One region of the Paenibacillus macerans genome, then DNA from elsewhere that is predicted to be linked to it. Evidence: riboswitches for the same ligand, from Rfam matches in the RefSeq annotation. Region 1 holds a riboswitch; the other holds the start of a gene.
What was found. A riboswitch is a leader RNA that binds a small molecule or an ion and turns the genes downstream of it on or off. The one in region 1 is predicted to bind cyclic di-GMP.
Positions count from the first base shown of each region.

Region 1 (5,662 bases):
TGTATTTCACAGTCCAAGTGATGATTCCGGTGCTGTTATCCACGCTAAACGATTTATCCAAAAATTGGCCGCGGTTTACCGTTACCGTAGCGGTCGATTTGGCATCTTCCGTTCCGTCGCCGGACAAGACAGCGGTGTTTTCAAAGCGCGACTGCTCACCGGTAAGCTTCGTCGAAAAGCGAATCTCATAAGCCTTGCCGATCGTCTCATCCTGGAACGCAAGCTCCAGTTTCGCGCCACCGTTCGTTTCGACCTTATATTTGCCGGAATCTACCTTGTCGCCAAGGGCCGCCGATCCGTCACCGTTAACTTGCAAACGGTAAACCTCCACAGAGTCAGCAATAAGCTCCAAACCTTCAGGCAGTGCGTCAGTGATCACCGCGTGCTTGATTTTTTCCAGCGACTTGTTAACTTGAACCGTCCAATCGATCCGATCTTTGCCGATCGCTTTCCCTTGCTTTTCGATCAGCTTTCCGCCCTTCGGCTTCAGATTCACGATAGCGGTCTGCACTCCGCTTTTTACTGGAATGGCAATAACGACTTCCGTACTGCCTTTAAGGACTTCCTTCTTAAATTCCGTACGAATTTCCAGCTTGCCGGCGATGTTGGAATGACTCTCCACGTAATCATTGAAGGTCATCACAACTTTCCCGTTCAGATCGACCGTAAACCGGCCGACTTTCCCTTGATCGGCAAGAAGCGGGGCATCAATATCCGTAAAAATTTCAAACTGCCGCGGCAGCTCGAAGCTGAATGTATCTCCATTCTTGTAGCCGTGTCCGTTTGGAAGCTCCCATTCATAGCTGAGGTTGACGGCCGCGCCGACGTCCAAACTGCTATCGGGATTATACACCGCATCAATCACGGTACCGTTTAAATCGGTTAACACGACTTTGGTTAAAATACTCTCCGCACTGGCGACTGGCCTGGCGACTGGCCTGGCGACTGGCGCCGGCCGGTCATATACGCTATCCGTCACGGATTCTTGCGCGCTGCCCGTTGATTCTTGCACGCCGGCCGCTGCGTTCGCCGTCCAAACGGATGCGCCATACAGCGTCTGCATCAGCAACAGCAATGCCACAACGATTCCACAAACCTTTTTCCTCGTAATCTCTCCCTCTGTCTCTACATCACCCTCATTATATTCGGTTCCGATCCGCCTTCCGTGCGCAATTCGGGCCATGCATCCATCGGACAACATGTCGATAGGGTAATTTTCAGTCCATCACCTCCGCTGATCTTTATTGGCGCACGATGAATTGTGCCTGTATTTTCTTCAGAACCAAATGGGCTTCCGCCATTATATATGCCAATACTATACAATTTCTCAACAACGCCAAATAAGCCTTGGACATATCGTCCAAAGCCTATGTTTATTTCGTAAAAATCAATAGTATTTCACCGGGGAATAACGCGAGGCGTCTTTAATCATGTTGACCCCTGTCTCACTGCTCTTCCAGCCCGCATCGACAGTTGTATCAATGGTTACCCATTGTCCGTTCAAATAAACTTCATTCCAAGCGTGGTAAACATCAACGTATTCCGAAGTTCCCATAACAAGCTTGGCCGGAATTCCGATACTCCGCAACATGGAAGCGAACAAGGAGGCATAGTCGTAACACATCCCTTTCCGCCCTGCCAACGTGCGGTTGCTATCGGGAAGGTAGTCCGTCAATTCGCTGGCTGCCAGAGTATGATCGTACCGGATCGTCCCGACAATATATTCATAAATAGCGTGCACTTTCTTCTCGTCGGACGGAGCGGATTGGGCAAGCTTCTTCGCAAGCTGGGCTGCCTGATCCCTATCGCTCCAATCGACATTTTGCACAGAGTTCAAAAACACTTTGCTGTCATCCGCAAGTTGAAGTGTAACGGCCGCTTCCTGAACGATTTTGTATTTGGTACCGCTGACTTGTTCCAGAACGGTAACCTTATATTCACCATTGCCCATCTGGAGCGGAAATACTTCCTGCCGCTTATCCGGCGAAAGGACATAGGTATATTTGTCATTACCTTTTGCGATCATGAGCTTCGTTTTGGCCCCGGCTTCCGCATCATAACGAATGACGACGGCGCCACGGTCCAACTGCTCCAAACCCAACCAATCTTCGGACGGGGCAGCTTGTACATCCGGAGCCCACATCAATAACGCAAAAAGCCCTACAATAGCGAACACAATGTTGCGCATACTGCAAACTCCCTTCGGCGGCCAGGCTGCCATTGACGTTTCGTCAAGAAGGCCCTGTGGCTTTGCGTCCCTGTCTTTCGACAAGTTTGCTATTTTCGTAATAGAGTTTCACAGATACTGATACATCTTCTCCAAAAAAACAAAAAAGCATCTTCGTTCGGTAGCTGGCTGCCATTGACGTTCGTCAAGAAGGCCCTGTAGCTTTGCGTCCTTATCTTTCGACAAGTTTGCCGTTATCGTGATCAGCTTTTGTGAATCTATCATATCAAATATATGGAATACCATCAAGAGAAAATTTGGAATTTTGTCGAACTATCATTCCTCCCCCGAACTCACTCGAACTCACCCGAAAAAATAGGACCCCACCAAAAAAATAGCACCTGTTCATCCGGTGATCACATTCGATAGAATAAAAATGTACTATAATGTTAGTATTTTCCTGACCGTGTATGGGATAGGAGAATCCACTATTGATTAAGGGAGGGTATTTATGAAGCAAAAAGTTTTCAGTTTGTTCCTGGCGCTAGTTATGATGGCCAGCGTCAGCCTGCTATCAACTTCGCCGGTTCAGGCCGCTGAAGGAGCGGGAACGGCCACTATCACCTCTATGGATTATTTTTCAGCGTCGGACGGACCTGTCATCACAAAATCAGGGGTTGGACAAGCCAGTTACGGATTTGTGATGCCTAAATTCAATGGAGGCTCCGCCACCTGGAATGATGTGATCCAAGACTTGGGCGTTAATGTGAAAGTGGGCGGCAGTTGGGTCGATATTGACAGTGCCGGCAGCTTTGTCTACAACCAAAACTGGGGCCACTGGAGCGACAGCGGCTTTAACGGTTATTGGTTCACTCTTTCCGCGACAACCGAAATTCAACTGTACTCCAAAGCGAATGGGGTTACGCTGGATTACACTCTTGTGTTTCAAAACATCAACAAAACCACCATTACGGCGATGACGCCTACACAAGGGCCGCAAATTACGGCGGATACTACGGGCGGCGCCGGCTTTACCTATCCGGTTTTCAACAATGATCCGGCAATCCCCTTTGCAGCTGTGGCCGATGATTTGAAAGTGTACGTAAAACCTGTAAACAGCAGTGCATGGATCGATATTGACAACAATGCGGCCAGCGGCTGGATCTACGATAAAAACTTCGGCCATTTCACCGATGGAGGCGGCGGCTACTGGTTTAACGTCACGGAGTCGATCAACGTCAAATTAGAATCGAAAACCTCTTTGGTTAACGTCATTTATACCATTATCTTTAATGAACCCGTAAGAAATTCTTATGTCATTACTCCCTACGACGGAACGACCTTCACGGCCAATGAAAGCGGTGCGATCGGTGTGCCGCTGCCTAAGATTGATGGAAACGCGCCGGTAGCCGATGAGCTTGGAAATTTCGTATACCAGATTAACATGGGTGGGCAATGGGTCAATTTAGGGGATTCCGGTCAGAGCGGATTTGTATACTCCGCCAACGGTTACAATAACATGTCCGCCGCCAATCAGTGGGGGTATTGGGTCGACCACATCTACGGGCTATGGTTCCAGCCCATCCAGGAAGATCTGCAGATCCGCATCGGCTATCCATTAAACGGGCAGGCGGGCGGAAATGTCGGTGATAATTTCGTCTACTACACCTTTATCGGAAACCCGAACGCTCCCCGTCCGGATGTAACCGATGGCGAGGATATTTCTGTCGGAACGCCAAGCAACCCGGCCATTGAGGGCATGGAGCTCATCTGGCAGGATGAATTTAGCGAAAATAAGCTGGATACGAGCAAATGGAACTATGAACTGGGTTACTATCTCAATGACGATCCCGGTACCTGGGGTTGGGGCAATGCGGAACTGCAGCACTATACAAACAGTACGCAAAATGTATTTATCCAGGACGGAAAGTTAAACATCCGGGCCTTAAACGAGCCCAAATCCTTCCCGCAGGATCCTAGCCGGTATGCACAATACTCCTCCGGGAAAATCAATACCAAAGATCATTTTTCGCTCAAATACGGCAGAGTGGATTTTCGCGCCAAGCTGCCTGCAGGAAATGGCATCTGGCCGGCCTTCTGGATGCTTCCGCAAGATAATGTCTACGGTTCGTGGGCCGCATCCGGCGAAATTGATGTGATGGAAGCGAGAGGACGGTTGCCCGGCACGTCCAGCGGCGCTATCCACTTTGGCGGACAATGGCCGGCGAATACCCATGTCTCCGGCGAATATCATTTCCCGGAAGGGCAAACCATCGCCAATGATTTTCACGTATATTCCGTAGTCTGGGAAGAGGACAACATTAAATGGTATGTCGACGGCAAGTTCTTCTTTAAAGCTAACAGGGATCAATGGTATTCCGCAGCTGCGCCGAACAATCCGAACGCCCCTTTCGACCAGCCGTTCTACCTGATTATGAATCTGGCGATCGGCGGGAACTTTGACGGCGGTGTGACTCCGAATCCCGGCGATATCCCGGCAACGTTGCAAGTAGATTATGTGCGTGTTTACAAAGACAACGGCGGCGGCCAGCAGAATCCTGAAGAACCGGCGCCCCCTTCCACGATCGTCATCGGCGATGAGGTGAAGGGCCTGAAGAAAACAGGCGATGACTTATTGTTCTATGTAAACGGCGCAACCTTCGCCGACTTGCACTACAAGGTCAATAACGGCGTACAGCTGAACGTGGCCATGACCGGGGCGGGGAACGGCAACTATACCTATGCGGTCAATAATCTGAAACAGGGGGATACCGTCGAGTACTTCTTTACCTATAACCCCGGGCAGGGAGCGCTGGATACCCCTTGGCAAACTTATGTCCATGGGGTAACGCAAGGAACTCCGGAGTAAACCGGGTAATAGTAGAATATTGCCTTACGCAGATGAGAGGGAAGATATATGACTTCCCTCTCGTTTTTCCTGTTGTTATGATGAGGTCGATCTTTCCTTCCACTTCTCTTTCAAAGCTTTCAAGTCCCCTACGAAGAACTTTAGCAAATTGGGCCTCCTTCTTACGGCAAGCGGGTGATAGGTAAAGCCGATAGGCAAGCCTTGGAAATCGTGCCAGCTCCCCCGCAATTCCTTGACACTGGCGTTCTCCTTCTGCGGGAATAAGGCTTGCGCCACGACATTCCCGAAGCCGAACAACACCGACGGCTGCTTCTGAAGCAGCTGCAACTGCAGATGAGGAAAACATGCCGCTCTGGCCTCGGGCTTATTGTAAGCGCGCAGCGGCCGGCATTTCAGTAAATAAGTGACATAAACCGAACTCATATCGATCCCCGCTTCCCTCATGCCGAGTTGGAAGGTCTCCCGGGTACCGCACAAAAACGGATTTCCTTCCCGGTCCTCCCGGGCTCCCGGATTATCCAGGATCATCATCAGCGGGGCTTGCGGATTTCCTTCCCCCCAGACGACGCGATTCCGCTGCTTGGACAGTTCGCAGCATACACAATGCTGAATACCTGCTGGCGCTT
Region 1 covers NZ_UGSI01000002.1:211,873-217,534, reverse strand. Annotated here, with positions in the region: gene DYE26_RS24100 (collagen binding domain-containing protein) at 1-1,081, opposite strand, end outside; gene DYE26_RS24095 (transglutaminase-like domain-containing protein) at 1,388-2,188, opposite strand; cyclic di-GMP riboswitch class I at 2,202-2,289, opposite strand; cyclic di-GMP riboswitch class I at 2,345-2,430, opposite strand; gene DYE26_RS24090 (glycoside hydrolase family 16 protein) at 2,679-5,036, shown strand; gene DYE26_RS24085 (uracil-DNA glycosylase) at 5,112-5,662, opposite strand, start outside.

Region 2 (5,662 bases), 1.9 Mb from region 1:
GGCCGCGGGCGCCATCGCCGCCCCCATGTTGAACGGGTCCTTCACGCCGAGGTCCTGGATTCGCCCGATCGTGGCATGTGTGATCCGCGGCCCCCGGCCTTGCGAAGACACGACGGCGCATCCTGACCCGGTTATCGTATATTGAGCCGTCCCCGGTTTCTGCGAGCCGTATTCCGTCGGATAACGGAACTGCTTCTCCGCCGTGCAGTTATGGCTTGCCGTGCCGGCCATCACGTACCGTCCGGCTCCGCTATCCGTAATCAGCGCGGCCAGCGCCAGGCCCTCCATGGAAGTGGAGCAGGCCCCGAAGACGCCGAGGTACGGAGCGGCGATGGTCCTGGCCGCGAACGTGGCGGAGATGATCTGATTCATCAAATCGCCGCCGACAAAGCAGGACAACTCCTCCCGGGCGATCCCCGCGTTGACCAGGGCGAGGGCGGAGGCATGCTCGAGCAGCTTGCGTTCGGCCTTTTCCCACGTCTTTTCGTCGATTTCCAGATTGTCGTACACGAAATCAAAAGTCCCGCCGAGCGGTCCGCCCCCTTCCTCGGGACCGACGACCGTGGCCGCCCCGACGATCGCCGGTTTGGACCGAAACTCCCAAGTTTGTGCGCCAATTAGCATCAGTGGCCCCCCTCCAAACCGAAAATCGCATAAACCACCCCTACGATAAAAGCGGCCACCACGCCAAACACGACCACCGATCCCGCCAGCTTGAACATGTTGGCCCCAACGCCAAGCACCAGCCCTTCCGCCCTGGATTCGAGGGCGGAGGAGCACATCGAGTTGGCGAAGCCCGTGACGGGAACGGCGGTGCCCGCTCCGGCCCATTGCGCGATTTTATCGTATACCCCAAGCGAGGTGAGAATGACGGAAATCAAAATCAGCACGGCGGCGGTCGGACTGCTCGCCTCCCTTGACGTCATCCCGGCAAACGTCATGAACAACTGCTGGATACCTTGTCCGATCAGACAAATGAAACCGCCGACCAGAAAAGCTTTGAGACAATTGGCAAAGATGTTTGTCTTCGGCTTGTGCTGGTCGGCAACCTGCTTGTACTCCTCTTCCGTCAGCAGCAGATGGTTCAGCTTCACCCGGGCGCCCGGTTTACTTTTTGTTGGCAACGGTATCCCTCCTTTTTCTGCTCATGCCTTATAAGCACGGTATATTCATTATTTGTCAGCGACTGGCTTGTTATGTTTGGTAAATCATCCATAGCGGCAAGCGGCGAACAAAACAAAACCCGCCAAAGATCGCTCTGGCGGGTTCGGGACACCGGGTTTTGGGTAAAACAATTAGCGTCAAACAACGGAACTGGCGTCCAAGGCGTCCTATTTGTTTTTAAAGGTACAAAAGAATGATGACCAGCAGAATAAAGAGAAGACAGATCAACAGCCAATCCATGGAGCGGAGTTCCATTTTTTTGCCTCCCTTATTTGGCCCCTTGCTTGCTAAAGTATATGCGCCGCCGCGAATTTGGTGCTTGGCCCGGCGGCAAAAGAACAGGCCTTTTCAGGCGCATGGACAATCGGAACAAGGTGGTTCATACTAAATGTAGAAAGCGTATGGCCTTGCCATTTGCAGGAAAAAAAGGAGAGAAACAAGATGAATGAAAAAACGCAGCAGCTGTTTAAACAGCTGACCGAATTTCCGGCGGCCCCCGGGTTTGAGCGGGAGCTGCGCGCCTTGGTGAAGGAGAAAATGTCCGCTTTTACGCAGGAGTTCGTTCAAGACCGGCTCGGCAGTTTGTTTGGGGTACTGCGCGGCGATGAGCAGGGACCGCGGGTCATGGTCGCCGGGCATTTTGACGAGGTAGGCTTCATCACGACCGGCATTAGCGATAACGGTATGGTGTCTTTTCAGCCGCTCGGGGGCTGGTGGAGCCAGGCGGTATTGGCGCAGCGCCTGCAGATCGTTACGCCGAAAGGGAAGATCGTCGGCGTGGTCGGATCGACGCCTCCCCATCTGCTCGATGAAGCGCAGCGCGGCAAACCGGTCGACCTGAAAGCGATGTACCTGGATATCGGCGCCGACAGCCGCGAGGAAGCGGAAGCGGCCGGCGTGCAGATCGGGCAGCAGATTTTGCCGATCTGTGAATTTACTCCGCTCGTCAACCCGAAAAAAATCATGGCCAAAGCCTGGGACAACCGGTACGGCGTCGGTTTGGCGATCGAGCTGCTGGAAGCTTTGCATGGGGAAAAACTGCCCAACGTGTTGTACTGCGGAGCCAATGTGCAGGAGGAGCTGGGCACGCGGGGAGCGCGCACGGCGGCCAATTTGATCCAGCCGGACATCTTCTTTGCGCTGGACGCCAGCGCCGCAAACGATATGACCGGCGACAAACGGGCCTTCGGCAAGCTGGGCGAAGGCGCTTTGCTGCGGGTGTTCGACCCGACGATGCTGACGCATCGGGGGCTGGTCGAGTATATCCGGGACACGGCCGATACGCACCGCATCAAATACCAATATTTTGTATCCACAGGCGGAACCGACGCCGGTCCGGTTCATTTGAGCGGCATCGGCGTGCCTTCGGGCGTGATCGGCATCTGCTCGCGTTATATCCACACCTCGTCGTCCATCATCCATACCGACGACTACGCGGCCGCCAAGGAGCTGCTGATCCGGCTCGTCAAAGGGCTCGACCGCACAACGCTGGCTACCATTCTGGAGCGGAGCTGACCAAACGGCGGGGGCGCTGCTTTAATTAACGCCTGGATGGCAGGCTAACTCCTTGTTTAGCTTGACCGTCCGGCGGTTTTATTTTCGCTTAAGCAAGCCCGGTGAGCTCTCCCGCTGGATCCTGGCGACGGACCGAGACGCCTTTATTTCGGCGAAATCGCCGGCTTTCAGAATCTAACGGACACCGGACGACCTTACTCGGCACTAGCGTTGCATTAATTCTCTAGCCACAACTAATCTAACGGTTGCCACAACCGCTATTCGCTCAAAAAACGTTGATTTCAAATTGTAACGGTTGCCATAGCGCTTATTTCACTGAAATCCGGCTCATTTTGCTTAGATTCAGGCATATAACGCTTCTCACAACCGTTAAAATTTTGAACAGGGCTTTTTTCGTCAAATAGCCGCTATTACAACCGTTAGATTTTCTGCGAACCCAATTTTGCTTCGAACACCTAAGCCTTTCCAGGAAAACTGAACCCAGCCGTATGCGATAGGTCGCCATCAATACCTTGAATCTAAAATAGGATATATAGTACATTATTCCTATTAGACCCATATTTTACCTTCTTTTTCTAGAGCCAAAGTCATCCCCTTATAGTCCCCTATTATTGAAAATTTTTTGAATTTGCCGAAAATTTTATGAAATATCAGGGCCCGCTTTCCGATATAAGTAATATATTCCTAATCTGTGGGAGCGCCGCGACTTCACTCTCCCATCATTCACAACCAAATACAAGGAATAGGATGTAAATCGCAAACCTGGCCGAAAGGCAGGGACGCAAAGCCACGGATCTAAAATTCTTAACGGAATCATGACCGCCGGGATGCCAACCTTATGCCGAATCATGGCTTGTTGGCCGCCGGACTTTCTTCGCGAAAGTCTTTTTTTGGTTTCAATTAGGGCTTGGGGCCAGGTTAAAACGTCGCGGCGAAGCTTCGGACAAGGAAGGAGGGGACCTGCTTCTAAAAAAGTTAAAACGGCGAAACACGGAAAACGGCAGCTGCTAAGGGTATTAGAGTGACAGCAAAGGAGTAAGTAACTTGAAATTATCCCATTTCGGTAAAGGCTTAGCCCGCAAGTTGTTGTTGCTGATTGCCGGACCGCTTGCGGTGCTGGCGATCGTGCTCGTTCTGATCTTCTGTCTGCTTGGACTGATGAACGTCTGGGCCGCCGCGCTGATGATCGCCCTGTTTGCCTTGATCGGCGCGGGGGAGGCCGTGCTGATTGCCGGGCTGCTCGACAAATCGTTCCAAAAAATGGCCGAGCGGACCAAAGCCATGACGGAAGGCGATTTAGCCTTCGACGGCGACGTCCAGGTGATGGACGAATTCAGCGAACTGGCCGGCCACCTGAAGCTGATCGGCGCCCAATTAAGGGAAGCGGCCGGGCAAATGCAGGACATGTCGGCCAAGGTAGCCGATACGTCGCGGGACTTGACGGGCAATATGGAGTTTTGCAACGACCTCGTTGTAGGGGTCACGGAATCGATCAAAATGATTTCCGAAGGTAGCGAGCAGCTCGTCGAAAGTGCACGGAACAACCATTTGATGCTTGAAGAAGTCGGAAAAGGCATGGAGCACATCGCCCTGTCAGCGCAAGGTGTGGCGGAGGAAGCGACCGAGGCCGCGGCTCAGGCGAATGCGGGCAATGAAGGCATCGACCGCCTGGTTGACCAAATGAGCAAAATTTACGAAACCACGGTCGCTTCGTCGCAAACCGTAAACCAACTCGGCGAGCGGACGGAAGAAATCGACAAGGTCACTCTGCTGATCTCGGAAATTTCCAGTCAAATCAATTTGCTGGCATTAAACGCGGCTATCGAGGCCGCAAGAGCGGGCGAATACGGCAAAGGGTTCGCAGTGGTCGCGGGCGAAATCCGCAAGCTTGCCGAGCAATCGGCGGCATCGGCCAAGGACATCGCCGAGATGGCCGGCCATATCCGCACAGGCTCCGATCAATCGATCGAAGCGATGAAACGGGTCATGGCCGAGGTCGAGACCGGAAGCGTCCTCGTTACCTCCGCCGGCGATTCGTTCCAGCAAATCGTGCATTTGGCCGAGCAGGTGTCCACCCGGGTTCAGGAAGTTTCCGCGGTGACGCAGCAGATCAGCGCAAGCACGGAACAAATCATGGACTCCGTAAGACAGACGCTCGAGATTACCGAGGTCAATCTGGCCGGGACCAAGGAGATCATGGCTTGCTCGGAAGAACAGTTGACCGCCATGGAAGAAACGCTCGAATCTTCCAAGCAGCTCGAGACGGAAGCCGAAAAACTGAAGTCCCTATTAAACAGATACTCAATCTAGCAAGCGAGGAGGATGGACATGGAACGATTAGCTTTGCTGTTTGAAGCGCTGGAACGCCTGACCGGCGTGGCCGATATCGCCTATCACGAAATCAGGGAAGGCCGCTTGAACCCGGTGTTGAAAACGAAAACGGATCACCTTGGCGTGGAGCGGTGGAAAAGCGTACATGCGCAAAATCCGGTCTATATCGAACATGACCGCCTGCTTCGCGAACTGATGGCCCATCCCCAAACGGCGGCAGTGGTCCAGGACGTCAAAAACGATCCCAGGTCGGCCGATGAGTTTTTTCTGTTCGGGATCGACAGCATCATGGTTATTCCCGTCATGCAGGACGGCGCGGTACAGGGGATTGTCGTTGTCGCCTCGATAGGCAAGCTGCATTTTTTCTCCGCCGAGGAGATCGAACGTGCGGAAGCACTGGTGAACGAATACAGAGATGCGTTTCAACACTAGGATAAGGAGATATCCGGAATATGAACATAGCCGAAGCCATACTCAAGTATTTGAAGGAAACCGGAGTGGATTGTATTTTTGGGATTCCGGCAGGAATCATCGGTCCGATTTACGATGCGTTGATCGATGTCGATATGAAGCCGATCATTACGAAAAATGAAGCTGGAGCGGCTTATATGGCGGCGAGATATGCCAGCACCTCCGGGAAGCTGGCCGTTTG
Region 2 covers NZ_UGSI01000002.1:2,139,123-2,144,784, reverse strand. Annotated here, with positions in the region: gene spoVAD (stage V sporulation protein AD) at 1-624, opposite strand, end outside; gene spoVAC (stage V sporulation protein AC) at 624-1,124, opposite strand; gene DYE26_RS32760 (M42 family metallopeptidase) at 1,606-2,679, shown strand; cyclic di-GMP riboswitch class I at 3,425-3,514, shown strand; gene DYE26_RS32755 (methyl-accepting chemotaxis protein) at 3,724-4,989, shown strand; gene DYE26_RS32750 (GAF domain-containing protein) at 5,008-5,442, shown strand; gene DYE26_RS32745 (thiamine pyrophosphate-binding protein) at 5,463-5,662, shown strand, end outside.
Region 2: linked by a shared signal. The riboswitch ahead of DYE26_RS32755 (methyl-accepting chemotaxis protein) and the one ahead of DYE26_RS24095 (transglutaminase-like domain-containing protein) in region 1 are both predicted to bind cyclic di-GMP.